2 regions of the Kocuria sp. KKT182 genome follow, and region 1 is predicted to be linked to the other one. Evidence: predicted binding sites of a transcription regulator. Region 1 holds the regulator's gene; the other holds the start of a gene.
The links. Region 1 encodes HrcA, which represses chaperone genes, less so after heat shock. Its sites were predicted from a motif close to TTNGCACTCGNNNNNNNCGAGTGCNAA; they were not measured.
Positions count from the first base shown of each region.

Region 2: the regulator HrcA is predicted to act here: its motif matches at 3,879-3,905, upstream of ACZ2G1_RS10005 (coniferyl-alcohol dehydrogenase).

Region 1 is NZ_CM145757.1:645,426-654,961, reverse strand. It holds gene lepA (translation elongation factor 4) at 1-838, shown strand, start outside; gene hemW (radical SAM family heme chaperone HemW) at 838-2,082, shown strand; gene ACZ2G1_RS02915 (DUF4870 domain-containing protein) at 2,158-2,622, opposite strand; gene ACZ2G1_RS02910 (DUF3097 domain-containing protein) at 2,778-3,641, opposite strand; gene hrcA (heat-inducible transcriptional repressor HrcA) at 3,816-4,823, shown strand; gene dnaJ (molecular chaperone DnaJ) at 4,895-6,046, shown strand; gene ACZ2G1_RS02895 (16S rRNA (uracil(1498)-N(3))-methyltransferase) at 6,043-6,819, shown strand; gene ACZ2G1_RS02890 (GerMN domain-containing protein) at 6,839-7,765, opposite strand; gene ACZ2G1_RS02885 (PhoH family protein) at 8,056-9,141, shown strand; gene ybeY (rRNA maturation RNase YbeY) at 9,141-9,536, shown strand, end outside.
Region 2 is NZ_CM145757.1:2,137,974-2,157,406, reverse strand. It holds gene ACZ2G1_RS10025 (DUF202 domain-containing protein) at 1-42, opposite strand, end outside; gene ACZ2G1_RS10020 (YidH family protein) at 161-547, opposite strand; gene ACZ2G1_RS10015 (cytochrome P450) at 629-1,846, opposite strand; gene ACZ2G1_RS10010 (PDR/VanB family oxidoreductase) at 1,873-2,883, opposite strand; gene ACZ2G1_RS10005 (coniferyl-alcohol dehydrogenase) at 2,895-3,683, opposite strand; gene ACZ2G1_RS10000 (aldehyde dehydrogenase family protein) at 3,915-5,291, shown strand; gene ACZ2G1_RS09995 (MFS transporter) at 5,368-6,747, opposite strand; gene ACZ2G1_RS09990 (MBL fold metallo-hydrolase) at 6,953-7,939, shown strand; gene ACZ2G1_RS09985 (IclR family transcriptional regulator) at 7,957-8,715, opposite strand; gene ACZ2G1_RS09980 (bile acid:sodium symporter family protein) at 8,783-9,658, shown strand; gene ACZ2G1_RS09975 (dihydrofolate reductase family protein) at 9,719-10,351, opposite strand; gene ACZ2G1_RS09970 (MFS transporter) at 10,497-11,756, opposite strand; gene ACZ2G1_RS09965 (Lrp/AsnC family transcriptional regulator) at 11,921-12,406, shown strand; gene ACZ2G1_RS09960 (hypothetical protein) at 12,746-13,057, shown strand; partial or broken gene ACZ2G1_RS09955 (PP2C family protein-serine/threonine phosphatase) at 13,091-13,534, opposite strand; partial or broken gene ACZ2G1_RS09950 (GAF domain-containing protein) at 13,860-14,270, opposite strand; gene ACZ2G1_RS09945 (bile acid:sodium symporter) at 14,346-15,365, shown strand; gene ACZ2G1_RS09940 (hypothetical protein) at 15,362-15,952, shown strand; gene ACZ2G1_RS09935 (pyridoxamine 5'-phosphate oxidase family protein) at 16,114-16,599, shown strand; gene ACZ2G1_RS09930 (PspC domain-containing protein) at 16,683-16,865, shown strand; gene ACZ2G1_RS09925 (MarR family winged helix-turn-helix transcriptional regulator) at 16,869-17,321, opposite strand; gene ACZ2G1_RS09920 (maleylpyruvate isomerase family mycothiol-dependent enzyme) at 17,424-18,107, shown strand; gene ACZ2G1_RS09915 (LacI family DNA-binding transcriptional regulator) at 18,156-19,181, opposite strand; gene ACZ2G1_RS09910 (MFS transporter) at 19,350-19,433, opposite strand, start outside.

The sequences.
Region 1 (9,536 bases):
CGAGCCCGAGAACTCCGCGGCCCTGGGCTTCGGCTTCCGGTGCGGGTTCCTGGGCCTGCTCCACCTCGAGATCGTCCGGGAGCGCCTCGAGCGCGAGTTCAACCTGGACCTGATCTCCACGGCGCCCTCCGTGAGCTACAACGTCACCCTCGAGGACCGCACCGAGCGCGCGGTCACGAACCCCTCCGAGTTCCCCGAGGGCAAGATCGCCGAGATCCGCGAGCCCATGGTGGCCGCGACGGTGCTGGCCCCGTCCGAGTTCATCGGCGCGATCATGGAGCTGTGCCAGTCCAAGCGCGGTCAGCTCAAGGGCATGGACTACCTCTCCGAGGACCGGGTGGAGCTGCGCTACCGGCTGCCCCTGGCCGAGATCGTCTTCGACTTCTTCGACCAGCTCAAGTCCCGCACCAAGGGCTACGCGTCCCTGGACTGGAAGGCCGAGGGCGAGGAGGCCGCGGACCTCGTGAAGGTCGACATCCTCCTGCAGGGCGAGCCGGTGGACGCCTTCAGCGCGATCACCCACCGGGACAAGGCGTACGCCTACGGGGTGATGATGACCGGCAAGCTGCGCGAGCTCATCCCGCGGCAGCAGTTCGAGGTGCCCATCCAGGCGGCCATCGGCTCCCGGGTGATCGCCCGCGAGAACATCCGGGCGATCCGCAAGGACGTGCTCTCCAAGTGCTACGGCGGCGACATCTCGCGCAAGCGCAAGCTGCTCGAGAAGCAGAAGGAGGGCAAGAAGCGGATGAAGATGGTCGGCCGGGTGGAGGTCCCCCAGGAGGCGTTCGTCGCGGCGCTGTCCTCCGACGAGTCCGGGGCGAAGGACAAGAAGAAGTAGTGGCCCCCGCCCAGCCGGAGGGCCTGCCGGGCCCGCTCGACGGACTGCTGCCGCCCTCCGCCGCGGTGGGCTCCGCCGACCGCACGCTCAGCCTCTACGTGCACGTGCCGTTCTGCGCGGTCCGGTGCGGCTACTGCGACTTCAACACCTACACGGCCGTGGAGCTCGGGGCGGGGGTGTCCCAGGACGCCTACGCCGGGGACGCCGCGGCGGAGGTCCGCTGGGCGCGCCGGGTGCTGGAGGACTCCGGGGTGGCCCCCCGCCCGCTGCACAGCGTGTTCTTCGGCGGCGGCACCCCCACGCTGCTGCCCGCCGAGGACCTCGCCGCGGTCCTGGCGCAGGCCGCGGAGAGCTTCGGGCTCGCGGCGGGCGCGGAGGTGACCACCGAGGCCAACCCGGACTCCGTGACGCCGGAGTCCCTCGCGGTGCTCGCGGCGGCGGGGGTGACCCGGGTGTCCTTCGGGATGCAGTCGGCCGTCCCGCACGTGCTCGCCGTCCTGGACCGCACGCACGACCCGGACAACGTGCCGCGGGCCGTGCGGTGGGCGCGCGAGGCCGGCCTGGGCGTCAGCGTGGACCTCATCTACGGCACCCCGGGGGAGTCCCTGGCCGACTGGGAGCACTCGGTGCGCACGGCGGTGGGCTACGAGCCCGACCACGTCTCCGCGTACTCGCTGATCATCGAGCACGGCACGAAGCTCGCGGCGCGGATGCGGCGCGGGGAGGTCCCGCCGATCGACGAGGACGACCAGGCCGACAAGTACGAGCTCGCGGACCGGGTCCTCGCCGAGGCCGGCTTCGAGTGGTACGAGGTGAGCAACTGGGCCCGGCCCGCCGAGGGCGCGGACGCCGGTGCCCACCGCAGCCGGCACAACCTCGCCTACTGGCGCAACCAGGACTGGTGGGGGATCGGGCCCGGGGCGCACTCGCACGTGGGCGGGACGCGCTGGTGGAACCTCAAGCACCCCGTGCCCTACACGAACCGGGTGCGCGCCGGGCAGTCGCCGGCGGCCGGGCGCGAGATCCTCGACGCGGACACCCGCCACCTCGAGCGGGTGATGCTGGAGGCCAGGATCCGCGACGGCCTGCCCACGACCGCCCTGGCCGGCGGCGGGCGGACCGCGGTGGCCGGGCTGATCGCCGACGGGCTGGTGGAGCCCGCGGCGGCGCTGCGCGGCTCGCTGGTGCTGACCCTGCGGGGCCGGCTCCTCGGCGACGCCGTGGTGCGGCGGCTGCTCGCCTGACGGGGGCACCCCGGCCGGGGCGCCCGCACGAGGAACGGATGCGTCCGTCAGGGACGTCCCCGGCGCGGACCGGGATCAGCCGCGCGCGGCGCGCCCCCGGGACCGCTCGCGGAGGCGCTCGACGAGCCGGTCGTAGAGCCGGGTGTTGAAGCGGTAGAGGTGCGGTTCGCCGCGGTTGACCCGGACCCCGCCGATCAGGGAGCCGACGGCGAGCAGCAGCCACGCGGCGGCGGCGGCGAGCGCGAAGAACCAGCCGATGAACGGCACCGGGGCGAACAGGATCCCGGTGACCACCACGAGGGTCGGCAGCAGGGTGAAGTTCATGGCCTCCATCGACTCCTGCTCCGTGAACGGGCCGCGCCCGCGGAAGACGCGGTGGACGAGGAACGAGGGGAGGAAGCCGATGACGCCGCCGAAGTGCGCCAGGGTCGCCCACTGGTGGTCCTCGGTGACGGTCAGCGGCTGGGCCACGGGGGAGAGGCCCTCGAACGGGGCCCCGGCGTCGTCGCGGCTCGGTCGGGGGTCGGTCTGCACGGGCACGGATGTCCTTCGGCGGTGGGACCGCGGCGGGGCCGCGGACGGTGGGTGGGACACGACCATCCTACCGACCGGCCCGGAGGGCGGAGGATCGGCCCCGCGCACGTGTGCCTTTGTGACGATCTGCTGGGCGTTGCCCGTGCACGCGGGGCGCCGGGTCAGGCCCCGGGGGCGGTGAGGAAGTCGATGAGCTCCTCGACCCGGCCCAGCAGGGACGGCTCGAGGTCGGCGTAGCTGTCCACGCGGGACAGGATGTGCTGCCAGGCCCGGCCGAGGTCGCCGGGGGTGCGGTGCGGCCACCCGAGGGCGGCGGCGGTGCCGGTCTTCCAGTCCGTGCCCCGCGGGACCACGGGCCAGGCGTCGATGCCGAGGGTGCGCGGCCTGACCGCCTGCCAGATGTCGACGTACGGGTGGCCCAGCACCAGGACGTTGCCCGCTGCGCCGGGCAGGCGCATGGTCTCCGCGGCGATCCTCGACTCCTTGGAGCCGGCCACGAGGTGGTCGACGAGGATGCCGAGCCGCCGCCCGGGGCCCGGCCCGAACTCCCGCACGGCGGCGGGCAGGTCGTCGATGCCGTGCAGCGGCTCCACGACGATGCCCTCGACCGCCAGGTCGTGGCCCCACACCTTGGCCACCAGTTCGGCGTCGTGGTAGCCCTCGACCCACACCCGGGAGGCCTTGGCGGTGCTCGCGCGCAGCCCTTCGACGGCCACGGAGCCCGAGCGCGTGCGGGAGGGCTTGCGCGCCGCGGGGGCCCGGCGGGGCTCGACGACGACCACGGGCTCGCCCTCGAGCAGGAACCCCGGCCCCAGGGGGAACGCCTTGACCCGCCCCCTCCGGTCCTCGAGCCCCAGCACGCGCATCCCGCCGATGGTCTCCAGGGACACGACCGCGCCGACCCAGCCGGTCGTGACGTCCTCCAGGAGCATCCCCGGGGCGACCGGGACCTCCGCGGAGACCGGCCGGCGGCGGGCGAGGGCGTCGTCGTCGAGGCTGCGCGGCCCCCAGCCGTGGTGGCTCATGGTCGTCCTCCCGGGTCGCGGTGCCGCGCGTCCGGCGCGGATCAGCCGGAAGCGTACCAAACCGCGGGGGCGACCGGCCGTCGGACACGGGGGCTACACTGGACGCCGTTGGCACTGTGGCCACCCGAGTGCCAGGGCATCTTCGGGGGCGTGGACGAACCGGGGAGGAGCGACGTGAACCATCCGAGACGACTGCAGATCCTGCAGGCCATCGTGGAGGACTACGTGCACTTCCGCGAGCCGGTCGGCTCCAAGGCCCTCGTGGACCGGCACCGGCTCGGCGTCTCCTCGGCCACCGTTCGCAACGACATGGCCGCGCTCGAGGAGGAGGGCCTGATCACGGCCCCCCACACGAGCTCGGGCCGGATCCCCACGGACAAGGGCTACCGCACGTTCGTCGACCAGATCGCGGCCGTCAAGCCGCTCTCGGGCCCGGAACGGCGGGCCATCCAGCGGCTGCTGGACGACGCCGCGGACATCGACGACGTCATGGAGCGCACCGTGCGGCTGCTCGCGCAGCTCACCCAGCAGGTCGCGGTCGTGCAGTACCCGCACGCCTCCGGGGTCACCGTGCGCCACGTCGAGGTCGTGGACCTCGGCGCCGGCCGGGTGCTCGTGGTGCTCATCCCCACCAACGGCCGGGTGGCGCAGCGCGTCGCCGTGCTGCGGGCCCCGCTCGAGGAGTCCCAGCTGCTCGAGCTGCGCGCCCGGGTGCTGGCCGCCGTGGTCGGGCGCTGCCTGACCGCGGTGCCGGACGCCCTGGCCGTGATGACCGCGGCCACCGCCCCGCCGCTGCAGCCGGCCGCCGCCGCCGTGGCGGAGGCCGTCGGCGCCCTCGCGGCGGGCGGGGCCGAGCACCGCATGGTCATGGCCGGCACCGCCAACCTCGCCCGCTCCACCGGGGACTTCCACCTGAGCATCGGCCCGGTCCTCGAGGCCCTCGAGGAGCAGGTGGTGATGCTCCGGCTGCTCTCCGAGATGGAGCAGGACGCCCGCGGGGTGGCCGTGCGGATCGGCACGGAGAACGCCGAGGGCCCCCTGTCCGAGGCCGCCGTCGTCGCCACCGGCTACGGGCCGCAGTCCAAGGTGGGGGTCGTGGGCCCCATGCGCATGGACTACCCGTCCACGATGGCCGCCGTGCGCGCCGTCGCCCGCTACCTCTCCCGTATCCTCGGGGGCTGAGCCCCCGCGGGCCCCGTCCCCGGGGCCCACCAGCGAAACCCACCACAGACCTCTCGACAGAACGGACCACGGTGAGCGATCACTACGAGACCCTGGGCGTGTCCCGGGACGCCAGCCAGGAAGAGATCAAGAAGGCCTACCGCAAGAAGGCCCGCCGGCTGCACCCCGACGTCAACCCCGGCCCGGAGGCCGCCGAGGACTTCAAGCGCCTCTCCCACGCCAACGACGTCCTCTCCGACCCCGAGAAGCGGCGCGTCTACGACGCGACCGGCAACGAGAACGGCACCGACACCGGCTTCGGCGGGGGCTTCCCCGGCACGGGGTTCGGCTTCGCCGACATCTTCGACACCTTCTTCCAGGGCGCCGGCGGCGCCGGCTCCGGCCGGCGCGGACCCGCCTCCCGCACCCGCCAGGGCCAGGACGCCCTGATCAACGTCCGGGTCACCCTCCGGGACGCGGTCTTCGGCACGGAGAAGAAGATCACCGTGGACACCGCCGTGGTCTGCCCCACCTGCGACGGCACCTGCTGCCAGGCGGGCACCCAGCCCGAGACCTGCGACGTCTGCCACGGATCCGGCCAGGTGCAGCGCCAGGTCCAGTCGATCCTCGGCACCGTGGTCACGGCGGCGCCGTGCGCCACCTGCCAGGGCTTCGGCACCGTCATCAAGCACCCGTGCCACGAGTGCTACGGCGAGGGCCGCGTGCGCGACCGCCGCCCGCTGACCGTCAAGATCCCCGCCGGCGTCTCGACCGGCAACCGGATCCGCCTCTCGGGGCAGGGCGAGGCCGGCACCGCCGGCGGGCCGAACGGCGACCTCTACGTCGAGCTCAAGGTCGATCCCGACCCCACGTTCGAGCGCCAGGGCGACGACCTGCACGCCCGCGTCCGGGTGCCCATGACCTCCGCGGCCCTCGGCACCACCGTCACCCTCGAGACCTTCGACGGCGAGCGCGAGGTGCCCGTCGCCCCCGGCACGCAGACCGGCCACACCGTCACCCTGCACGAGCTCGGGGCCACCCGGCTGCGCGGCGGCGGCCGGGGCGAGCTGTTCGTCCACCTCGAGGTCGAGACCCCCACGGCGCTCGACGACGAGCAGCGCGAGCTGCTCGAGCAGCTGTCCCGGCTGCGCGGCGAGGACCAGTCCACCGGCACCACCCTGAACTCCCCGGCCGGCTCCGGCGGCTTCTTCTCCCGGCTCAAGGACCGGTTCTCCGACCTGTGAGCCTGCCGGTCTTCAAGGTCGAGCCGGGCCGGCTCGCCGGTCTCGGCCCCGGGGCGGCGCTCACCGTCACCGGCCCGGAGGCCCGGCACGCCGTCACCGTGCGCCGGCTCGCGCCCGGTGAGCGGCTCGAGCTCGTCGACGGCGCGGGGACCCGGGCCACCGGGGAGCTGCGCGCGGGGGACCGGGACAGCATGGAGGTCGGCGTGGTCTCGGTGACCACCGAGCCCGCCCGCACGCCCCGGCTGGTCCTCGCCCAGGCCCTCGCGAAGGGCGACCGGGACCTGCTGGCCGTGGAGACGGCCACCGAGCTGGGCGTCGACGCCGTGGTGCCCTGGCAGGCCGACCGCTCGATCGTGCGGTGGAAGAAGGAGCGCGCCGCCAAGAGCCACGAGAAGTGGGTGCACACCGTCGCGGCGGCCGCCAAGCAGTCGCGGCGGGCCGCCTGGCCCGAGGTGCTGCCCCTGTCCACCACCCGCGAGCTCGCCCGCCTGCTCGGGGAGCCGGGGACCCGCGGCCTCGTCCTGCACGAGGAGGCGCACGACTCCCTCGCCGACCTGGCCGGCGCCGCCGGCGCCCCGTGGGCGGGGGCCGAGCGGATCGTCCTGGTGGTGGGGCCCGAGGGGGGCGTCGCGCCGGCGGAGCGCGAGGTCCTGGCCGGGGTGGGGGCCCTCGCGGTCCGGCTCGGCCCGGAGGTGCTGCGCAGCTCCACGGCGGGACCGGCCGCGCTGGCGGTGCTCAGCGCCGCGCTCGGCCGCTGGGCGTCCGGGACCTGATGAGTCCCGGGCGGCCGGTTCAGCCGGGGACGACCTCCACGTCCTTGTCGTCGCGCACGGTCCCGCCCTCGGCGTCCCGCCCGACGACCGTCACCACGTAGGGGCCCGGCGCCAGCTCGAGCTCGGCCCGGAACCCGGCGGTCCCGTCGCCCCGCGGGACCTCGTCCGCCGCGCCGCTCGAGACGCGCTCCCCGTCCGGTCCGGCCACGGTCCACCGGCAGTCCCGCACCTCGTCCAGCGCCCGTCCCGAGAGGGTGAGGGTCCCCTCGGACCGTTCGTCCTGCCGGGGCTCGTCGAGCCACAGCGGGGCCTCCAGCGCCTCGTCGGGGCGGAGAGGGCCGTCGAGGCGCACGGAGCCGAAGACCTCCTCGTCGGGCCGGCCGTCCACGAGCACCACGACCTCGGCCGCGGAGCCCTCCGGCAGCAGACCCGCCGTGGCCGCCGTGGCGGTCACGGTGTGCGCGAGCTGCTGGAGGGCCAGCCGGACCTCGCGGTCGTCCAGGTCCGGGCGGAAGGCCTCGGACGGCAGGTCCACGGTGATGGTCCCGCCCGGGGACGTCGAGGCGCCCACCCGGTCCACCGGGGACCACAGCGTCCGGTAGTCCGGGTCCTCCGGGGTCGCCCCGGTCATCAGCGCCGCCGCCGCCGCGATGGGGTCCACGGCCGCGGCCGCCTCGGAGGCGTCCCGGAACTCGCGGAACAGCCGCTCCTCGCCGTCCGCGCGGCCCACCCAGTAGACGGGCAGCTTCGTGGTGGCCACCCGGCCGTCCGCGGTGCTCGCCGTGGTGGACGCGGCCGGCGCGGCGCCCGACGCGCTGACCGTGCCCTCGAGGGCGGGCTCCGGACCGGTGCCGCACGCGCCGAGGACCAGGACGCCCACGGCGGACAGGGCGAGCACGGGGAGCCGGCCGCGGGCGGACCGGGGCCGGGAACGGGCAGTGGCCATGGGGGGACGCGCACCTCGGCTTTCCGGGATCGGGTGGGGGGGCGGTGCCGGCACCGGGGGAGGCCGCACCCGTCCCCCTGCCGGAGGACCGGACCATTCCAGCACAGGGCCCGTGGACGCCCCCAGCCGAGGAGCCCCGGCGGGCGTGACCGATACCAAATCGCAATGTGCGGCCGGCGACCTCCGGTGCCGGAGCCGCGCGGTACCCTGGGGAGAGGACGAGTCCCGTCCGCCGCCCCTACCACGGCGACCCACGAGAGAGCGAGAGCACGGCCCGCGCGGCCGGACCCATGACTGAGACGCTGCCCGGCACCACGCACCCCCTGACGGCCCGCACCGTCATCACCTTCCCCGACCGCGAGACGATGGTCCGGTGCCTCGGCTCCGGGGACGACACCCTGCGCCAGGTGGAGACGGCGTTCCCCGGCCTCACGACCAGCCCGCGCGGTCTCGAGCTCGGCATCGAGGGCCCCAGCGAGCCCGTGCAGATCGTCGCCACCCTCTTCGACGAGCTGAAGGTCCTGGCCGGCCGCGAGACCGCGGTCACCCCCCAGGTCATCACCCAGCTGCTCGAACTGATCGGCAGGGACCTCACCGCCCGCCCCAGCGGCGCCCTGACCCAGAACATCCTCTCCGGCCGCGGCCGCAAGATCCGCCCCAAGACGCTGCACCAGAAGACCTACGTGGACGCCATCGACGAGCACACCGTGGTCTTCGGCATCGGTCCCGCCGGCACCGGCAAGACCTACCTGGCCATGGCCAAGGCCGTCCAGGCGCTGCAGGCCAAGGAGGTGTCCCGGATCATCCTCACGCGCCCCGCCGTGGAGGCGGGGGAGCGGCTGGGCTTCCTGCCCGGGACGCTCAGCGAGAAGATCGACCCGTACCTGCGCCCGCTCTACGACGCGCTGCACGACATGATGGACCCGGACTCGATCCCCCGCCTCCTGGAGGCGGGCACCATCGAGGTCGCCCCCCTCGCCTACATGCGCGGCCGCACCCTCAACGACGCGTTCATCATCCTCGACGAGGCGCAGAACACCACGCCCGAGCAGATGAAGATGTTCCTCACCCGGCTCGGCTTCGGCTCCAAGATGGTCGTCACCGGGGACGTCACCCAGGTGGACCTGCCGGGCAGCGCGTCCTCGGGGCTGCGCCAGGTCCAGCACGTGCTCAGCGGCGTCCCGGACGTCGCGTTCACGGAGATGACCGCGGAGGACGTGGTGCGCCACGAGCTGGTGGGCCGGATCGTCAGCGCCTACGACGCGTTCGACACGACCAACCGGCACCGCAACGAACGGCGCCGGCGCAAGGACGACGCCCGCGCCGCCCGCGACGCCGCGCCGGCGGCCCCGGACGCGGACGGGGCGGAGGCCTGATGGCCGTCGAGTTCGACCTGCAGGTCGACCCGCAGGACGTCCCCGCCGGGGAGCGCGCGGCCTGGGAGGCGGTCGACGTCGAGCTGCTGGGCCGGCTCGCGGACCACGTCCTGGAGCGCCTGCACGTCCACCCCGACGCGGAGCTGTCCATCGCGGTGGTCGACGAGGACGAGATGGCCCGCCTGCACGTCGAGTGGATGGACCTGCCCGGCCCCACGGACGTGCTCTCCTTCCCCATGGACGAGATGCGCCCGGGGACCCCGGAGGAGCCCGCGGAGGGCACCCTGGGCGACATCGTGCTGTGCCCCCCGGTCGCCCGCCGGCAGGCCGAGGCCGGCGGTCACTCCGTCGCGGACGAGCTGTGCCTGCTCACCACCCACGGGATCCTGCACCTG
Region 2 (19,433 bases), 1.5 Mb from region 1:
CCAGCGCAGGCAGACGGCGGCGGCGGTGATCAGTGCCAGCACCGTGCGTCCCCAGGCCAGCGCGGTCCGTTCGGGCTGCAGACCAGGGTCGTCATGCGCCGGAGGCGGTGTCCGGGTTCCCGGAGGTCGTCGGGAGGAGCGGTTCATCGGGCGGCCTCGGTCAGGTCTGCAGGACGAACACGACCAGGGCCCCGGAGGCGATGGCTCCGCCGATGCCCAGCAGGGGGGTGATCAGCGGCAGCGGCAGTGGCGCCTTGCGCCGCAGGCTGCGTTCCACACCCACCCAGCGCCAGGCGGCGCCGCCGCTGATGAGCACCCCGAGCAGCAGCAGGACCACGGCCAGGAAGGTGCGCACCGGCTCGGGGAAGAGATCCTCGGTGAAGGCTTCCACCGCGATGCCGCCGGCCAGGAACGCCAGGGAGGTGCGGATCCAGGCCAGGAAGGTGCGTTCGTTGGCCAGGGTGAACCGCGGATCCGGTTCCGTCCCACCGCCCAGCACGCGCGCCGAGAGGCGGTTGCGGTCCGGTGCGGGCATGGACTCATCCATGGATCGCCTCCCTGACGGTCCCGGGGCACCGTGCCGCACGCGACGTGCACACCGGTGGGGTCGAGGCGGTGCTCCGGAGCATCAGTTCGTTCGGCTCAGTGGTGTCAGGCGCAGGGGCATGCGGGCGAAGCCGCGCAGCACGTTGTGGATCCACGGGCTCGGCTCGCCGGTGAGCTCGATCCGGTCCACGCGCCTGGCCAGCGCCTGCAGGACGAGCTCGATCTCGATCCGGGCGATGGGCTGCCCCACGCACTGGTGCAGGCCCATGCCGAAGGCCACGTGACCGGAGGCGCTGCGGTCGAGGTCGAAGACGTCGGCGTTCCCGCCCCACTTGCGGGGGTCCCGGTTGGCCGCGCCCATGAACAGCAGGATCTTCGAGTCCGCGGGGATCCGGACGCCTCCGATCTCGGTGTCGACCGTGGAGGTGCGGTGGAACATCTGGAACGGCGACTCGACGCGCAGCGCTTCGTCGACCGCGAACTTGGCCAGCTTCGGGTCGGCCTTGAGCTTCTCCCACTGCTCGGGGTGCCGAGCGAGGCTGTAGAGCGTGTTCCCGATGCCGAAGATCGTGGTGTCCACCCCCGCGGAGAGCAGGGCGCGCACCAGCAGGGTGGCCTGTTCAGGGGCGATGCGCCCCTCCTCGGCGACCTTCCAGATGTCGGCGCCCAGGCCGGTGATCGACAGGTTCTCACGGGCGCAGCTGTCCATGATCCACGCGGCGACTTTCTCGCCCTCGGTGAAGGCCTCGGCCCGGATCTCGTTGTCGGCGCCGAAGGCGTTGAAGGCCATCGCACCGTAGGGGAGCAGGTTTTCCCGGCCTCCCGGGCGCAGGCCCACCGCGTCGGGGAACACCTTCAGGGGGTAGGGCTCGGCGATGTCCTTGATGGCGTCGACGTCCCCCTGGGCCACCACCCGCTCGGCCAGTTCCTCCGCGAAGGGGGCGAACTGCTCCCGCAGCCGGCGCATGGTGGACGGGGAGATGACCCCGGCCAGGCCCCGGCGCATCACGGTGTGCGTGGGCGGGTCGGACTCCAGGATCGAGGGCGGGCGCCACTCGGGTTCCTTGCGGATGTCCTTGGGGCCGAGGCCACCGCTGGAGCAGTAGGACTCGAAGTCGGTGAGGATCTCGTAGACCCACTCGTAGCGGGTCACGGCGTAGCAGCCGTGCTTCTCCAGCCACACCACGGGTCCGGCTTCCCGGAGCTTCTCGTGCAACGGGTAGGGATTCGAGATGTTCTCGACGGAGAAGGGATCGTCGGGCAAGGACACGGCCTCAGGCCTCGTGGCGGTGACAGTCATGGTGACTCCTGTGCTGGGTCGGTGGTTCAGAGTTCCAGGGTGAGCTTGCGGCACCCGGCCGCGGCGCGGGAGACGCAGATCATCATGGCGTCGCCCGAGTGCTTCTCCTCCTCGTTGAGGATGGCGTCCCGGTGCTCGACCTCCCCTGCCACCACGCGGGTCTCGCACGTGCCGCACACTCCCGCGCGGCAGGAGGAGAGCACACGCACTCCGTGCTCCTCCACCACGTCCAGGATGGTGCGGTCCGGGGGGACGGTGACGGTGGTGCCCGTATCGGTCAGCTCCACCTCGAAGGGCTCGGCGCTCGCCCCGGCGTCGAGGTTGGCCGCGACGAAGCGCTCCAGGTGCAGCGCACCGGGGGGCCAGCCCATGCAGTAGTCCTCGATCACGCGCAGCAACGGTTCGGGTCCGCACGCGTAGACCAGCATCTTCGCCCGAGGCAGGGCCAGCAGACCCTCGAGATCGATGCGCCCCACCTCGTCCTCCGGGTAGAGGAGGACGCGGTCCCCGTAGGCGGCCACGAGCTCGTCCGCGAAGGCCATCGAGGCCCGGCTGCGTCCGCCGTAGGCCAGGCGCCACTCGCGGCCGGCGGCTTCCGCGGCCTCGATCATCGGCAGGATCGGAGTGATGCCGATGCCGCCGGCCACGAACAGGTACTTCCGGGAGTCGACGTAGGGGAAGTTGTTGCGGGGCCCGTTGATGTGGACCGTGTCGCCCTCGGCCAGGCTCTCGTGCACGTAGGCGGAACCACCACGGGAATCGCGGGTGCGCAGCACCGACACCTGGATCCGGCTGCGGTCGGCCAGGGGCGAGCACAGGGAGTACTGGCGCATGTGGTGGGGCAGGATCAGATCGATGTGCGAGCCCGGCTCCCACTGCGGGAAGTCGGAACCGTCGGGCATGCGCAGGGTCACCCGGCGAACGCCCTCGGCCACGGTCTCGAGCCGGTCGACGAGGACTTCCTCGACCTCGTGCCGGTAGCCGTTCGTGGTCTGGTTCCCGACGGCGGGGGTGGGAACGGTGTTCACGGTGGTCATGGTCCCTCCACTCAGGCGGTCACGGACAAGGATGCGGCCACAGCGCGGTGAGCGCTCAGGCCGCCGTCGACGCACACGTCGGTGCCGTTGATCCAGGCGGCCTCCGGGCTGACGAGGAAGCCGATGGCCTGTGCGATGTCGTCCGGCTGCCCTGCGCGGCCCAGCAGGGCGACGGCGCCCTCGACCTTGTCGCGGCCGTGGTCCGTCTTGAAGTCCTCGAGGATGGGGGTCTGGACGGGGCCGGGGCTGACCGAGACGACGCGCGCCCTCCCCAGGGAGGAGGCGGCGGCCTCCAGGCTCAACCAGCGGACACACTCCTTCGAGAACCGGTAGGAGTTCCCCGTGACCTCAGGATCCGCACCGGCCAGGTCCAGGGCCGTCTCCCGGTTCTCGACGGAGGTGAACGCGACGATCTGCTCGCGGCGCTCGGTCCAGCCACTGGCCACGTTGGAGGCCAGGTTGACGACCACGCCGCCCCGGACGAGCTTGGACAGCAGAGCCCGGGTCAGATCCCGGACGCCGAAGACGTTGACGGACAGCACCAGACGCCAGGGGGCTGTGCCGGGAACGCCGGCGATGTTGAGCAGCCCGTCGATTCCCTCCGGGATCCGTCCGGCGGCCGCGGCCACACCCTCGGCCGTGGAGAGGTCCGCCTGGACGAAGGCCCCCGGGAACTCCGCGGGCGTGTTGCGGTCCACGCCGATCACCTCCGCGCCGGCATCGCGCAGGAGAGCTGCGGTGGCAGCACCGATGCCGGAGGCGGCACCGGTGACGACGAATGTCTGTCCGTCGAGGGTCATGGACGTGGTCCTTCCAGAAGAGTGGCCCCTGCACGCTCGAATGGATCCTCCGCGTGCGGTTCGGCTGGTTCGACTCCACTATGTGGCCTGGCGCACTCCCGGTTCATCTCTCCTTTTCACTGGGTGGAAGATGGCGTGGGTCCGGTCACATGGGAGCTCGAAGCTGGGAACAGGGGAAGTCCGCCCACCGGTCGGTGGGCACTTCCGGAACATGAGCGACAAGGAGATCCGGTGCCTGCCACCTACGAAGTCATCGACCCGGCCACGCTGGACCCGGTCGGAGAAGTTCCGTTGCACCAACCAGAGGACGTCGAGCGGGCGATTGCCGCCGCGGCCGCGGTCGCCCGCCACTGGGCCGCGGACCGTGAAGCCCGCCGGACGGCGCTGCGCCAGGCCTCCGAGGCGGTGCTGGCCGAGGCCGAGGGCCTCGGCCGGATCCTGTCGCTGGAGCAGGGCAAGGTCTGGGCCGAGGCCACCCAGGAGTTCACGGTCGCGGCCGGGCTGCTGCGCCACTACGCCGACCTCGACTGGGACCTGGTCGAGACGCTGCCCGCCCGCGGCGACCGCTCCGTCCAGGTCCAGTACGCCCCCGTGGGACTGGTGGGCGCCATCACGCCCTGGAACTTCCCGATCTCCCTGCTGGCGGTGAAGCTGGCCCCGGCGCTGGTGGCCGGGTGCACCGTGATCGCCAAGCCGTCCCCGTCCACCCCGATGTCCACCCGTGCGCTGGCCGAGGTGCTCAACCGGTTCCTGCCCGAGAACGTGCTGCAGGTCGTCACCGGCCGCGGTGTCCTCGCCAAGGCGCTGTCCGAGATGCCGGACGTGCGGAAGATCTCGTTCACCGGGTCCACGGAGATCGGGGCTGCCATCATGGCCCAGGCCGCACCGACCGTGAAGAAGGTGACGCTGGAGCTGGGCGGCAACGATCCGGCGATCGTGCTGCCGGATGCGGACCTCGAGTTCACGGCCGCCCGGATCGCCGGCTCCGCCTTCCGCAACGCCGGCCAGGTGTGCATGGCGGTCAAGCGGGTCTACGTCCCGCGTGACCGGTCGGCGGCGCTGACGGAGGCCCTGGTGGAAGCCGTCTCCGCGCTGCGGATCGGCCACGGCGTGGCCGAGGGCACCACCATGGGGCCGATGCACACCAGCGGACAGCAGCAGCTGGTGAAGGACTACGTGGCGCGGGCCGTGGCCGAGGGCGGGCGCATCGCCCACGGCGGGGAGCACGGCACGGACCTGCCGGGACACTTCCTGGAGCCGACCGTCGTCGCCGACGCTCCGCACCACACGGATCTGGTGGCGTGCGAGCAGTTCGGTGCGGCGTTGCCGGTCGTGGCCTATGACGACCTGGACGCCACCGTGGAGGAGCTCAACGCCCAGGAGTTCGGCCTGGGCGCCTCGGTCTGGTCCCCGGACCTGGAACGGGCCCACGAGGTGGCTGCCCGGCTGGAGGTCGGCACGGCGTGGATCAACCAGCACACCGTCGTGGAGCTGGACGCCCCGTTCGGAGGGTGGAAGGGCTCCGGGCTGGGTCGTGAGCGCGGCCGGTGGGGGCTGGGGGAGTACCTGGAGCTCCGCACCGTCAACGCCCGCCCGCACACCGGCTGACGCCGGCGGCACGGACGGCGAAGGGGCCCCGCACCGGGAACGGTACGGGGCCCCTTCGTCTGCCCGGACGAGCCGCTCAGGCCTCGATGCCCAGGCGGAGTCGCTGCTTCTGCTGGTTGACGAACGCCAGGGCGAGCACGCCGAAGGCCACCAGCAGGATGGCGGTGACCTGGAAGGCCAGCCGGTACCCGTCGGCCGGTGTGGCGGCTCCGCCGATCAGGAAGCCGCCGACGGCCGGGGCGAACACGCCGCCGGTGGTGAGCACGGCGTTGGCCACGTTGAGGTGCCCACCGCGCTGGGAGATCGTGGTCAGCTCGCCCACGATGAGGTAGGTGATGGCGAACATGGCCGGGGCGGTGCTGAACCCGATGCTCATCAGGGCCACCCCGAGGACCGGCGATGAGACGAACGTGGAGGCCAGCAGGGCGGTGCCGGCACCGGCCCCGGCCAGGCCCAGGGTCCACCCGCGCGAACGCCGGCTGGGCACGCCCCGCTGATCCATCCGCTGGATCAGGATGCTCAGACCGATCGTGGCGATGACGCCCCACGCCGCAGGCAGGGCGATGAGGGAGCCGGCCTGCTGCCCGCTGAAGCCCATGACGTTCTGGAAGTACGCCGGGCCCCAGGACATGGCCAGCGTGAAGGTCCAGTAGGCGAAGAACGATGCCATGACGGCGAAGATCCAGGTCGGGTTCATGATGCTGCGGAAGAAGGGGACCTTCTCCTCGTTGACCCGAGAGGCCCCGGGGGCGGAGACGGCGATCTCGGTGCCCTCGATCTCGCGCTCGGCCGCCAGAGAGGTGTAAGGCCCTTCCTTGCCGAGGACCATCCAGGCCGCGCACCACTGCACCCCGACCACGGCCAGGACGACGAACGCCGTGCGCCATCCGTGCTGGGCGATGACCCAGGCGAGCACCGGGGCGAAGGCCACGATGCCCAGCGTCACTCCGGAGGAAGCCACCGCGGCCGGGGTCGCCCCCTTCTTCGAGGGGAACCACTTGTAGACCGCGTGCATGAGCACCGGGGCGAGCGGGCCCTCACCGGCGCCCAGCGCCAGCCGGGACACCCACAGTGCCGGCAGGGTGGCGAAGACCACGACCGGCATCACCGACAGCGACCAGATCAGGCACAGCACCAGCAGGATGGTCTTCGCCCGGAACTTGTTGGCCAGCGGGGCCGCCACCAGCTGTGCCAGCCCGAAGGTGAGGAACATGGCACTGGCGACCAGCCCGAACTGTTCCGGGGTGATGTCCAGCTCCTCCATCAACGGCACCGCGGCCAGGCCCAGAACGGCCTTGTCGGCCCAGCTGAGCATCATGAGGAACAGCAGCAGGAAGGTCAGCATCCAGGCGTAGCGGGAGCGCTTCCTGCTGCTCCAGTGGTGCGGGTCCTTGGGGTCGATGCCCGATCCCGGCGGAACAGGCTGAGCGGATTGGGGTACGGCTGTGGTGGTCATGGCGGTGGGCTCCCGTCGTGCACCCTCGAAAGAGTGCGGGCCGTGGTGAAGTGTCTCAGCGAATCTAGGAGCCTGTGAACTGGAGCACATAGGACGTTTTCCGGCCAGTGAAAATCACGCGTTCTCCCGACCGGGAGGCGCGGGCAGAGTAGGAGCACTTCACCCGCCTGCCCGTGCAGGCCGCGCCCGATCGGAAGGCCCTCCCATGACTGACCGCGTTGCCCTCGACGCCCCCCTCGACCAGGCCCGCGGGCTGCACGTGGTCACGCTCGGGACCGCCGCCGGCCCCGCGATCCGCTCCGAGTGTCCTGGGATCGCGACCGCCATCGTCGTCGACGGCCGGTTCTACCTCGTGGACTTCGGTCTCGGAGTCACCCGGGCCGCCCATGCGGCGGGTCTGCGCGGGGAGAACCTGAAGGCCTGCTTCGTGACCCACCTGCACTCGGACCACGTGGCCGAGATCCCCGCCTTCCTGCTGTGGAACTGGGGCCGGCCGGTGCAGGGCTTCACCGAACCGGTGCAGCTCCTGGGTCCCGGCCCGGCCGACCCCCGCGCCGGAGGGGTCGGCGTCGCGGGTCTGGTGGAGCACGTGCTGCGGGCCTACTCCTACGACATCGACGTCCGGATCGTCGACGAGGGGCGTCCGCCTCTGTACGACCTCGTGCAGGTCGAGGAGATCGGGCTGCCGGCCTCCGCGGCGGGGGCCGACGGGGAGCACACCCCCCGGATGGACCCGTTCCTGGTCTACGAGGACGAGGTCGTGCGGGTGAGCGCCATTCTCGTGGAGCACCCGCCGATCTTCCCGGCCTTCGCCTTCCGCTTCGACACCGCCTACGGATCGGTGGTGGTCTCGGGGGACACGACGGAGTGCCTCAACACGTCCACCCTGGCCGGCGGGGCGGACCTGCTGGTGCACGAGGCCGTCAACCTCGACTTCTACCGGGCACGGGATTTTGGACCGGAGTTCCTCAACCACCAGGAGATCTCGCACACCACTCCCGCCGGGGTGGGCCGAGTCGCTGCCCGGGCCGGGGTTGCCAGGGTCGTGCTGTCCCATCTGGCCGGTGTCGCCACCGACGCGGAGTGGACCGCCGGTGTCGCAGCCGAGTACGCCGGACCGGTCAGCGTGGCACGTCCCGGTGAGGTCTACGCCGTCGTTCCCGCGGAAGCCCCCGCAGGCAGTCACGCCTGACCCGGCGAGCGGGAAGGTCAGGCGGGGACTCCTAGTGAACGGGTGATCGCCGCGGAGGCCACCTGCAGCGCCGGAACGATGCGCTGAGAGTCCTTGATCCTCGCCAGGGTGACGATGCCCAGAGCGGCGATCACCTCGCCTTCGACGTCCCGGATCGGCACCGCGAGCCCGTGCGCGCCGAGGGAGTGCTCCCCGTCGGTCGTGGCATACCCGCGTCCCCGCACCGCGGCCATCTCCTGCTCCAGCCGAGGCATGTCCACGATGCTGCGCGAGGTCTCCCGCACGAGCGCCTGGGTGCAGGTCTCCCACAGCTCGGCGGGCCCGTAGGCCAGCAGCACTTTCCCGCCGGCGCTGGTGTGCAACGGCAGCTTGTCGCCGGGGCGGGCGATCGGGGAGCCGACATGAGTGCCCGCGATCCGATCCAGCAGCAGCGCCTCCGTCCCGTCCAGCACGAAGAGGTTGACCACCTGGCGCGTGGCGAAGAGGACATCCTGCATGTAGGGAGCCGCCACCTGACGGAGCCCTCGTTGGATCGGGGCGAGCATCCCCAGCTTGGCCAGGCGGGGACCCACCGTGTACGTGCCGTCCGGCTGACGGCTCACCGCCCCCCACCCCGACAGCTCCTTCAGGAGCCGGTGGCAGGTGGCCACCGGAATCCCGCTGCGCCGGGAGATCTGGGACAGGCTCTGTCTGGTGTGTGTGGGATCGAAGGACCCCATGACCTCCAGGACCCGGGAAGCAACGGAACGCCCCGGGGTGGTCGCGTTGCCGGCCATGATCTCCTCTTCCACTGGGTGGAAATCTGAAAATACTCCACTGCGGTTCCTCCGCACAATGAGCGGTATGGACCTGCAGACCGTCACCGACGCCGTGGCCGCCGTGGCGGTCCCGCTCTTCGCGGTCACCAGCATGGTCGCCGTGGGTCTGGGGCACACGGTCCGGCAGTTCCTCACACCCCTCCGAGATGCTCGTCTGGTGCTGGCGGGGCTGGCGGCCAACTTCGTGATCGCTCCGGCCGTGGCCTTCGCCGTCATCACGGTCTTCGGCATCCCGCAGGAGGCCCGCATCGGTCTGATGGTCCTGGCCTGCGCCGCGGGGGCGCCCTTCGTGCTCAAACTGTCGAAGCTCGCGCGTGCGGACATGGCCGTGTCCTCGTCGTTGCTGGCGGTCATGCTGCTGGCCACCATCGGGTACATGCCCGTCGCGCTGCCCGTGCTGCTCCCCGGAGTCGAGGTCGCTCCTGGAGCCATCGCCGCAGTGCTGCTGCTGACCATGTTCCTGCCCCTGGTCGGGGCGGTGCTGCTGCGCCAGTTCACCCCGACGGCTGCGGGCCTGGCCCAGCGACCCGTCGGGCGGTTGAGCCTCGTCGCCATGGTCGTGATGCTGGCCAACCAGTTCCTCGCCGACCACCGCGAGCTGGCCGGGCTGGTCGGCACCGGAACCATCGCGGCGATCCTGGCGTTCATCGCCCTGAACTTCGGCCTCGGATGGATCCTGGGAGCGTGGAGGGCAGGAACCGGGGTCGTACTGGGCATCTCGGCGTCCCAGCGCAACATGGGCGCTGCCACCGTGGTGGTGGTCGCCAACTTCGAGGACTCCCTGGCCGTGCCCACGGTGGTGCTCGCCGGCTTCCTCGCCCTGATCGTGCTCATCCCCGTGGCCCGATGGCTCGGGCACGGCCCCGACCCGCAGATCGGCAGGGCACTCCCCGCTCACTGATCCATCGGTCCGCCCTGGTCAACACGCCGGTCATCAACACGCTGGGCCGACCGGGGCGGTTCAGGCGCTCGTCCGGGTGAAGGTCACGTGGGTGACTCCACGGGGCGAGGAGGTGGCCTCGACCCGGTAGTCCGCCTCCAGGCCCTCGAGCCCCTCCCACAGGCGCACGCCGCGGCCCAGCAGGATCGGAACCACCACCACGTGCAGGTGGTCGACGAGCCCGGCAGCCAGGAAGTCGCGGACCGTGGTGGGGCCCCCGCCGATGCGCACGTCCTGGCCGTCGGCGGCCGTGCGCGCCGTCTCGAGCGCCTCTGCGGGCGAGGCGTCGATGAAGTGGAACACGGTGCCGCCCTCCATCTCGATCGAGGGGCGCGGGGAATGGGTGAGGACGAAGACGGGCGTGTGGAACGGCGGGTTGGGGCCCCACCAGCCCTCCCACCCGGCGTCCTCGTGCCACCCGGGAGGACCGAACTTCCCCGCCCCCATGATCTCGGCGCCGATCCCCACACCGTGCAGCTGGGCGAAGGCGTCGTCCACGCCACCGCTGCCGCCGGGATCCCACCATCGGGTGGCGATCATCCATTCGTGCAGCCTCTGTCCGGCGTGCCCGAAGGGGGCGTCCTGGCTCAGACCTTCACCGGTGCCGAAGCCGTCGAGGGAGATGGAGAAGTTGTGGACGCGGGCCCGTGACATGGCTGGTGCTCCTTCGCACTCGGCGACTCCGTCGTCCCCCGATGATGACTGCTCGGCGCATCCGAGGAAAGAGCCGCCTGCGGCCGCCGCCGGGAATCATCGCCTGACGGCGGTCCCCGCGTGCTGTCCCTCGTGCCCCGACCGGTCAGGCCCGCTGTCCGCGCCGCGGGCCGCGACCGACCCGGAACCGGACGGTCCCCGCCAGCAGCAGGCATGCGCCGGCCAGGGTGCCCGCGAACCAGTGGACGGACGAGGGGACGCCCACGGCGCCGGCCAGGACCCCGAGGCCCAGGACCGGCACGGCACTGCCCAGATAGGTCACGACGTAGACCGCGCTGACCACCCGGGCGTTGTCGGCGGCCGGAACGGCCACGGACAGCTCGTTGAACGCCGTGCGGAACGCGACGCCCTGGCACGCCCCGGCGAACAGAGCGGCGAGAAGCAGCAGCGGCAGGCTGGACAGCGCGCCCGCCACCCCGATCAGCGCCGTGCCCAGGGCCATCCCCACCAGGGCCCCGGGCAGGGCCCGGACGCGGGGGCGTCCCACCAGCTGCGCCGCGGCGGACCCGATGAGCACGAGGGCCGCCAGCGCCCCGATCCCGGCCGGGGAGCTCACCCCGAGCGTTCGCGCGAAGTAGCCCGGAGCCAGCGAGAGACTGAAGCCGAAGAGCGCAAAGCTGAGGAAACCGACCGCGGCCGCCTGCTGGAACCGCGTGCGGACCCCGGGCGGCAGGCAGAGACGGCGCGGCCGCAGGGCCTTGAAGGCCGCCGATCCCGGGGCCGGGGCGATGGCCGGCCGGGCGTGCAGCGTCCACAGCGGCACCAGGACGGCGATCAGCATGGTGCAGTGGACGGCGAAGGGAGTCGTCGTCGGGTGGGGCAGCTGCCCCAGGGCCCCGCCCAGGAGGGGGCCCGCCGCCACTCCGCCCGCCGACGCCAGGAGGGTGAAGCGGCCGGCCCACTCCGGGCGGTGGGGCAGGAGCTCCCGGAGCGCCGCGCTGCTGGCGCCGGTCACCATCGCGACGGCTGCGCCCTGCAGGACCCGACCGGTCACGAGACCGGCGAGACCCCCGGCGGTCGCGAAGACGATCTCACCGGCCAGTCCCACGAGGACCGACAGCACCAGGGCAGTGCGCCGCCCGATGTGGTCCGACCAGTGCCCGTAGAGGACGAGCCCGGCGATGAGGGCCAGGACGTAGGAGGAGAACGCCACCGTCACCGCGAAGGGGCCGAGCCCCAGGCGCTCCTGCAGCGCGGGGTACAGCGGGGTGGCCAGGTTGGCGCCCACCAGCAGCAGTGCCGTCGTGGACATGGTCAGCACCAGGCGGGAGCGCGATCCCGCGTTCCATCCCCGGCCTGCGTCGCCGGCGCCGGAGCGCATGGTCAGCTCGTTGAACACGGTCATCGCGGGCCTTCCGGTGGGATCGGCGATTGCGGGCTGTGCCGTGGGCGGCCGGCGCAGAGTGCTCACGCAGTCTGCCGGAGACTGAGTCCGGCACCACCGAGATGCTTGCGGAACTGATCACGCTGATCAAAAATTCGAGGCGGACCACTGACAGGGAGACCACCGTGACCACACTGGACGCCGTCGACATCGGGCTGCTGCTGCACCTCCTGCGGTACCCCCGGGCACAGATCGGGGAGGTGGCGGCCGCACTCGGGGTCGCCCGCAACACCGTGGTCTCGCGGATGCGCCGGCTCGAGCGCCGGGAGGTGCTGCGCTCCGGCGGTCGAGACGTCGACCTGGCCTCCGTGGGCTTCGACGTCCTGGCGTTCCTCACCCTCGAGGTCACCCACCGGGAGCTCGACGCCGTCGTCACCGCCCTGCGCGGCATCGACAACGTCCTGGAGGTGCACGAGATCTCGGGGCGCGGGGACGTCTGGTGCCGGGTGGCGGCGCGGGAGACCCGTGATCTGCACGCCGTCCTGCGTTCGATCCTGCGGATCCGGGGAGTCCTCCGCGCCGAGACGTCCCTGGCCCTCAGCGAGCAGATCCCCTACCGCGTCCAGCCCCTCCTGCGAACGCTGACGAAGGGCGACTCCACGTCAGCGTGAGGGCCGCTCCCCGGCGCGCTCTCGCGCTTCGCGCGCCCTGATGCGTCGACATATTTCGCCGGGCGGTTCCGGTCCGTGGTCCGGGTCGCTAGTCTCAGGTCCACCTGCGGGCAGAGGCGAATCCCCCACCAGCGCGCCGTCTGCGACCCCCGGACTCCTCGGCGTCCACCGGCGCGCCCGGTTCCATCGGGCAGCCGGGATCCGCGGGCCCCGCGACGGTCCTGGGGGTCCGGGAAGCGGGGCACTCCACCGGAAGCGTCACGCCCCGCGGGGACGGACACCGACCGGGCACAGCACGACACCACCGAGCACACCACTACGACGAAGTAGGGAAGCGCGATGACCACCACGACCAGCATCCACTCCGGGGCGACACCGCCCGCACAGCCGGCACCGCAGACGATCGGTACCGGCGTCCGAGGATTCCAGGTCCTGCCCCGGGAGCAGACCCGGCCCGGCGCCGCACCGGCCGGAAGCGCCGGGCGACCCCCCGGCCGCGGGAGTTCCGAGTGGGAACGCCCCGAGGACGACGAGGAGGTCATCACCGCGGTGCTGGCCGCCGTCAGCCACCGCTCCTCCCGGGAACGCCCCGAGGACGACGAGGTGGTCCTCACCTACACGAGCGAACCCGCCTGCCGGCACGTGGGGTGAGCCCTCGGACCGGGCGCAGCGACCGGTGGGTGCTCAGGCGGTGCGCCGGAGCGCGAGGACCGTCGTGTCGTCATCGGCGCCGGAGGTGCCGGCGTAGTCGCTGCACAGCATCACGAGCTCTTCGGCGGTGCCGGCCAGCGTGTTGAGGGCTGCGGCGGTCGCGACGGCCGCCTCGAGGTCGTCGAAGAAGTCCAGGTAGCCGTCGGAGACCACCAGCAGGGTCTGCCCTGGCAGCAGCGTGGTGGTGTGCACGTCCCAGATCCACTCGGCCACGACCCCCAGGGGCGGACCCGAGGAGATCAGCCGGCGGTGGGCGCCGTCCGGGGACAGGATCAGCGCCAGGCCGTGGCCGGCGTCGATGTAGCTCATCTCCCCGGTCCCGGTGTGCACCCGGGCGATGAAGGCGGTGATGAACGCCCCCGCCTCCTCCAGCAGCGGGGTCAGCGCCCCGGCCGCGCGCTTCATGGCCTCCGCAGGGGGGGGGGTTGTACTGGAACGTCCCGCGCAGCACGGCGCGCGCGGAGGCGGACAGCAGGGCCGCGGGGATGCCCTTGCCCATCACGTCGGTGACCATCGCCTGCACCTCGTCGCCCAGGACCATCCAGTCGTAGAAGTCCCCGCCGATGGACCGCGCCGGCAGGCACCGGCCGGCGGCCTCGACCGCGGGGGTGACCAGCCCGGTGCGGGGCATGAGCATCTGCTGGATCTGTTCGGCCCGGTCCAGCTCCATCTGGGCCGCGAGCTCGCGCTCCACCCACCCGGCCATCTCCGCGAGGATGCGCCGCTCCCGCTCGTCCAGCTCGCGCGGGACGCTGTCGACCAGGCACAGGGACCCGACCGGCTCACCGCCGGGGGCGTGCAGCGGGTGGCCGGCGTAGAAGCGCACCGGGTCGTCCCCGGTGACGAACGAACTGCCGGTGAAGCGCTGCTCGGTCATCGCGTCGGCGACGATCAGCGGGGCGTCCCGGTCGACGGTGCGCGCGCACAGCGAGTCGGTGCGGGTGGCGTGGACGAGTCCGTCCAGTCCCGCCTCGGCCTTGGTGAACTGCCGGTCGGCGTCGATGAGGTTCACGGCCGCGGCCTTCACCCCGAAGACGTCCTGGGCGAGGCGCACCACACGGTCGTAGCGCTCCTCCCGGGGGGTGTCCAGGATCTTCAGGGCGTGCAGGGCATCGACCCGGGCGGCCTCCGTGCGGGCCGTGTGCGTTTGCATTCCACCAGGCTATCGGGGTGCGGACCGGCGACGGCCGCCGGCACCCCCCGGAGGGTCTGCCCCTAGGCTGGGCGGGTGAACGCACCGACAGCCGTCGCACGGGCCGAGCGCCACCAGGTGGCGGTGTACCTGGTGGCCATCGCGGCCGCGGTCCTCGTGGGCTGGACGGTGCCCGGCGCGCCGGCGCTCGCCCCGGCCATCACCCCGGTCCTGGGGCTGCTGCTGTTCGCCACGTTCCTGGCCGTCCCGTTCGCCGCACTGGGCCGGGCCTTCGCGGACCTCCGCTTCCTCGCGGCACTGCTGGTGGTGAACTTCGTGGTCGTCCCGGTCGTGGTCCTCGGGCTGTCCCGGCCGGTCGCCGGGCACGAGGCCCTGCTGCTGGGCGTGCTGCTCGTGCTGCTGGCCCCCTGCGTGGACTACGTCATCGTCTTCACCGGCCTCGCCGGGGGCGCCGCCGACCGGCTGCTGGCGGCCGCCCCGCTGCTGATGCTCGCGCAGATGCTGCTCCTGCCCGCCTACCTGCTGCTCCTCGCCGGCCCGGAGGCGGTGGCCCTGGTGGAGCTGGGCCCCTTCGCGGAGGCGTTCGTGCTCCTGATCCTGCTGCCCCTGGCCGCGGCGGCGGCCGTGCAGCGGGCGGCGTCCCGCTCCAGCGCGGCCCGGCGGCTGGAGTCCGCGACGGGCGCGGCGATGGTGCCGCTGATGGCGCTGACCCTGTTCACCGTGATCGCCTCGCAGGTGCGCGGGGTGGGGGAGCAGCTGCCCCACCTCGCGGCGGTCGTGCCGCTCTACGCCGGCTTCCTGGTGCTCATGGTCCCGATCGGGATCCTGGCCGCCCGCCTGGCCCGCCTGGACGTGCCGGTCTCCCGGGCCCTGGTCTTCGGCGGGGTCACCCGCAACTCCCTCGTAGTGCTCCCCCTGGCCCTGGCGCTGCCGGAGCGGCTCGCGCTGACGCCGTTCGTCGTCGTCACCCAGACCCTGGTCGAGCTGGTGGGGATGGTGGTGCTGGTGCGGCTGGTCCCCGCGCTGGTGCGGGACCGCGATCCACGACACAGTGGGGGCACCACCCCGTCCCACCGAAAGGCACCCCGCCCATGACGCAGCGCCTCCGCCCCGCCACCCAGGCCCTCCGACTGTGGGGTCCGCGCCAGTGGGGCGTCGCGGTGCTCGCGGGGCTCGCCACCGCCCTGGTCCTGGGGCTCGCCACCGTGCTCATCCCCAACGGCGTCTTCAGCCGCGAGATCCCGCCCGTGTGGTGGAACTACCCCGTCTGGATCGCCACCTCGGCGCTCACCGGTGTCCTCGTGGCCTCCTACGTGTCCCCCGTGGCCGGCGGCACCCCGCTTCCCGGGGACGACGACGTCGCCGCGGCCACCGTGGCCCGGGCCGTCGAGTCCGGCGAGCGCCGCAGCGCCCGGCTGGGCGCGGTCGGCACGTTCGCCGCCTGGTTCGCCGTGGGCTGCCCGGTCTGCAACAAGCTCGCGCTGCTGGCCCTCGGCTCCACCGGGGCCCTGACGTGGTTCGCGCCCGTCCAGCCCTGGCTGGGGGTGCTGGCGCTCGCCCTGAGCGCGTTCGCCGTGGTCCACCGCCTCGCCGGGCAGATGGCGTGCCCCGTGAACCTGCCGGTCTCCACCGCGCGCAACGCGGTGGTCCCGGCCGCCGCCGAGGCGCCGGAGGGCCGGTAGGAAGGGTCGCCGCGGCGGTCCTCCCCGCGGCCTGGCCGGGGCCGTTCGCCGGCCCACCCCTCGTGCGACGCGCTCGGGGTTCATAGGCTGGCCCTCCGCGCCGCGGACCGCAGTTCAGCAGTCGAACACCGTCAGCAGTCCACCGAAGAAGGGACCTCCCCATGACCGACCAGGACAACGGCACCGCCAAGGTGCGCCAGCTCATCAAGGACACCCGGATCGCCATGCTCACCCACGCGGACGAGCACGGGAACCTGATCTCCAAGCCGATGGCCACGCAGGACGTGGAATTCGACGGCACCGTGTACTTCATCGCCGAGCGCACCTCGGACCAGGTCCAGGACCTGCAGCAGCGGCCGGCCGTGAACGTCGCCTACGCCGGGGACGGCGCCTGGGTCTCGCTGACCGGGACGGCGCTGGTGCTCAATGACGAGGCCAAGCTCAAGGAGCTGTGGGACAGCTTCACCGGCTCCTGGCTCGAGGGCGGGCCGGAGAACCCGAACAACATCCTCATCGAGGTCACCGGCCGCTCCGCCGAGTACTGGGACACCCCCGGCGGCGGCAAGGTCACCCAGGTGGCCAACCTCGTGAAGTCCAAGGTCACCGGCGACACGATCAAGGGCGACAAGGGCGTCGTCGACCTCTGACGCCGGCCGGGGCCGTCCGCTCCGCCCGGACCGGACGGTCCCGCCCCCGGGCGTGTCCCGGGGCGCGTTGGTAGGATCCGGGCATGAACACTTCTCTGGTCCGCCCCCGCAACGGCAAGCTCATCGCCGGCGTCTGCGCGGCCCTGGCGGCCCGCTTCGGACTGCCGAAGTTCCTCCTGCGGCTGGGCTTCATCGTCTTCGGCCTGGTGGGCGTGGGGGAGCTGGTCTACATCGCCCTGTGGATCATCATCCCCAAGGAGGCCTGAGCCTCACCCCTGCTCCTCCGGCCCCGCGTGCGGGTCGGTGATCTCGCGCAGTGCTGTAAGCGCCTCGCGCAGGTGGCGCATCCTCCGTTCGCCCAGGTGCGCACTCCACTCCGCCTCGATCCGGGCCTCCTCCGTGCGGGCGATCGGCACGAGCTCCATTCCCCGGCCCGCGATCCGCACCAGCCGCGCCCGGGCGTCGCGGGGGTCGACCGTGCGCTCCACGTAGCCCGCGCGCTCGAGCCGGTCCACCAGCACCGTGGCCGTCTGCTTGGCCACCTGCGCCTGCTCGGCCAGCTCGGACAGGCGGGTCCCGTCCGGGCCGATCCGCGCCAGGATGCGCGCCTGCGGCACGGTGAGGTCCGAGTAGCCGGCCCGACGCACCGCCTCCACGATCCGGTTCTCCGCCGAGCGGTGCGCGATGAACATGAGCACCCCGATGTTGAGCTGTCCTGTCATGCCCGCCCCTCGAAATAGTCCTATGAACGAACTATAATAGGGTCACCCGGAGGACACGAGGGGCCCGGTGACGGCCCCGTCCGCGGGCGAGGAGGCAGGACCATGAGCACGGTCCGGAAGGACAGCACGACCGGCCCGATGGGCGACGACGACGTCTGGGCCGTGATCGACCTTCAGCGCCGGCGCACGGCGGACCTGCTCGCCGGGCTCTCCGGGGAGCAGTGGGACCACCCGTCGCTGTGCGAGGGATGGACGGTGCGGGACGTCGCCGCCCACCTGACGCTGCAGCAGCTGGGCCTCGGCGCCGCGCTGCTGTCCGCGCTGCGGCACCCGGGCGGCCTCAACCACGTCATCCTCGAGTCCGCCCGTGACCGCGCCCGCCGTCCGGCGGACCGCCTGGTCGCAGGAATCCGCGCCACGGTGGGCTCCCGGCGGCACAACGTGGGTGTGACGAGCCTCGAGACGCTGACCGACATCCTGGTGCACGGCCAGGACATCGCCGTGCCGCTGGGCCTCGAGCTCGAGATGCCCCCGGAGGCCGCGGCCGTCGCCGCGGAGCGCGTGCGGTCCACCGGGGGCACGCGCACGGCGCGGGTGTTCCGGCACCTGCCGCTGGAGGGCTTCCGGTTCGTCGCCACCGACGTCTCCTGGGTCGCGGGCGAGGGCCCCGAGATCCGGGGACCGGCCGCCGCGCTGCTGCTCCTGCTCACGGGGCGCCGCGCCGGGCTGGACCGGCTGGCGGGAGAGGGGGCCGAGATGCTGCGGCACCGGCTCGCGCCCGCGTGACTCCTGGGCCCACGCAGCCCCAGGGGCCCGGGCGAGGCGCTCGGCGGCTCAGGCCGCGGGGCGGGTGGAGTCCCGGACGACGAGCTCGGGCTGGAAGCTCACGTGACGGTGGTGGTGGCCGGGGTCGGTGATCTCGTCCTCCAGCAGCTCCACGGCCGTGCGCCCGATCAGCCGCGCGGGCTGGCGGATCGAGGAGAGCGGGACGATCGCCGAGGTCGCGAAGTCGATGTCGTCGTAGCCGATGAGCGCGATGTCCTCGGGCACCCGGACGCGGTGGGTGAACGCGAAGGCCTGCAGCAGCCCGAGCGCCAGCAGGTCGTTGGCGGCGAACACGGCCTCGGGGCGTCGCCCCGGGGGGAGTTCGAGGATCTGCTCGCCGACCCGGCGTCCCTCCAGCACCGTCAGGGCGGTGGTGCCGAAGGACTCCAGGGACGCACCGGGCACGGCCTCGACCGCCCGCTGCGCCCCCGCCCGGCGGTCGCGGACCTGGTGCAGGGAGTCGGGGCCGCCCACGTAGGCGATCCGCCGACGGCTCGTCCCCAGGAGGTGCGCCACGGCCGCGCGGCCGCCCTCGACGTCGTCCACGGCCAGCGAGCAGTACTCGCTGGGAGCCGCGTGCTCGTCCACCAGCACCACCGGGGTGCCGCGGGAGCGCAGGACGTCGACGCGGGCCCGCTCCGGGGTCTGGGGGGTGACGAGCACGCCCCGGACCCGCTGCTCCTCGAACAGGTCCAGGTACAGGCTCTCCCGCTCGGGGGAGAGCCCCGCGTTGCCGATGATCACTGCCTGGCCCAGCCGCTCGGCGGCCGTCTCCGCGCCCAGGGCGATCTCGTTGTAGAACGGGTTGGCCGAGTCCTGCACCACGAGCCCCACGGTGCGCGAGCGGCCGGCCTTGAGCTGGCGCGCGACGTCGTTGCGGACGTAGCCCAGGTCCTCGATGACCCGGAGCACACGGCGGCGGCGGTCCTCGGAGACCACCTCGGGGCGGTTGAGGACATTGGAGACGGTGCCGATGGACACCCCGGCCTCCCGGGCCACCTCCTTGATGCTCACCGCCGGTCGCGCAGGGGTCACGTCGTCACTTTCCCTCGGAACTGTCCAGGTCCTCGATTCTAACGATCCGGCCGCCCGACGTGCCCGGCGCGCGGGCGGGCCGCGGTCCCCTCGACGCGCCGGGCCGCGGCTCCTCGGCCGGCGCGCCGAGGAGCCGCGGCCCGGTGGTCTCGCTGCGGTCCGCCGCGCTCAGCCCACCGGCTGGGCCGGCCGGGAGGCGGGCGTCCCGTAGCGGTCCTCCTCGATCTGCTCCAGGCTCTTGCCGCGGGTGTC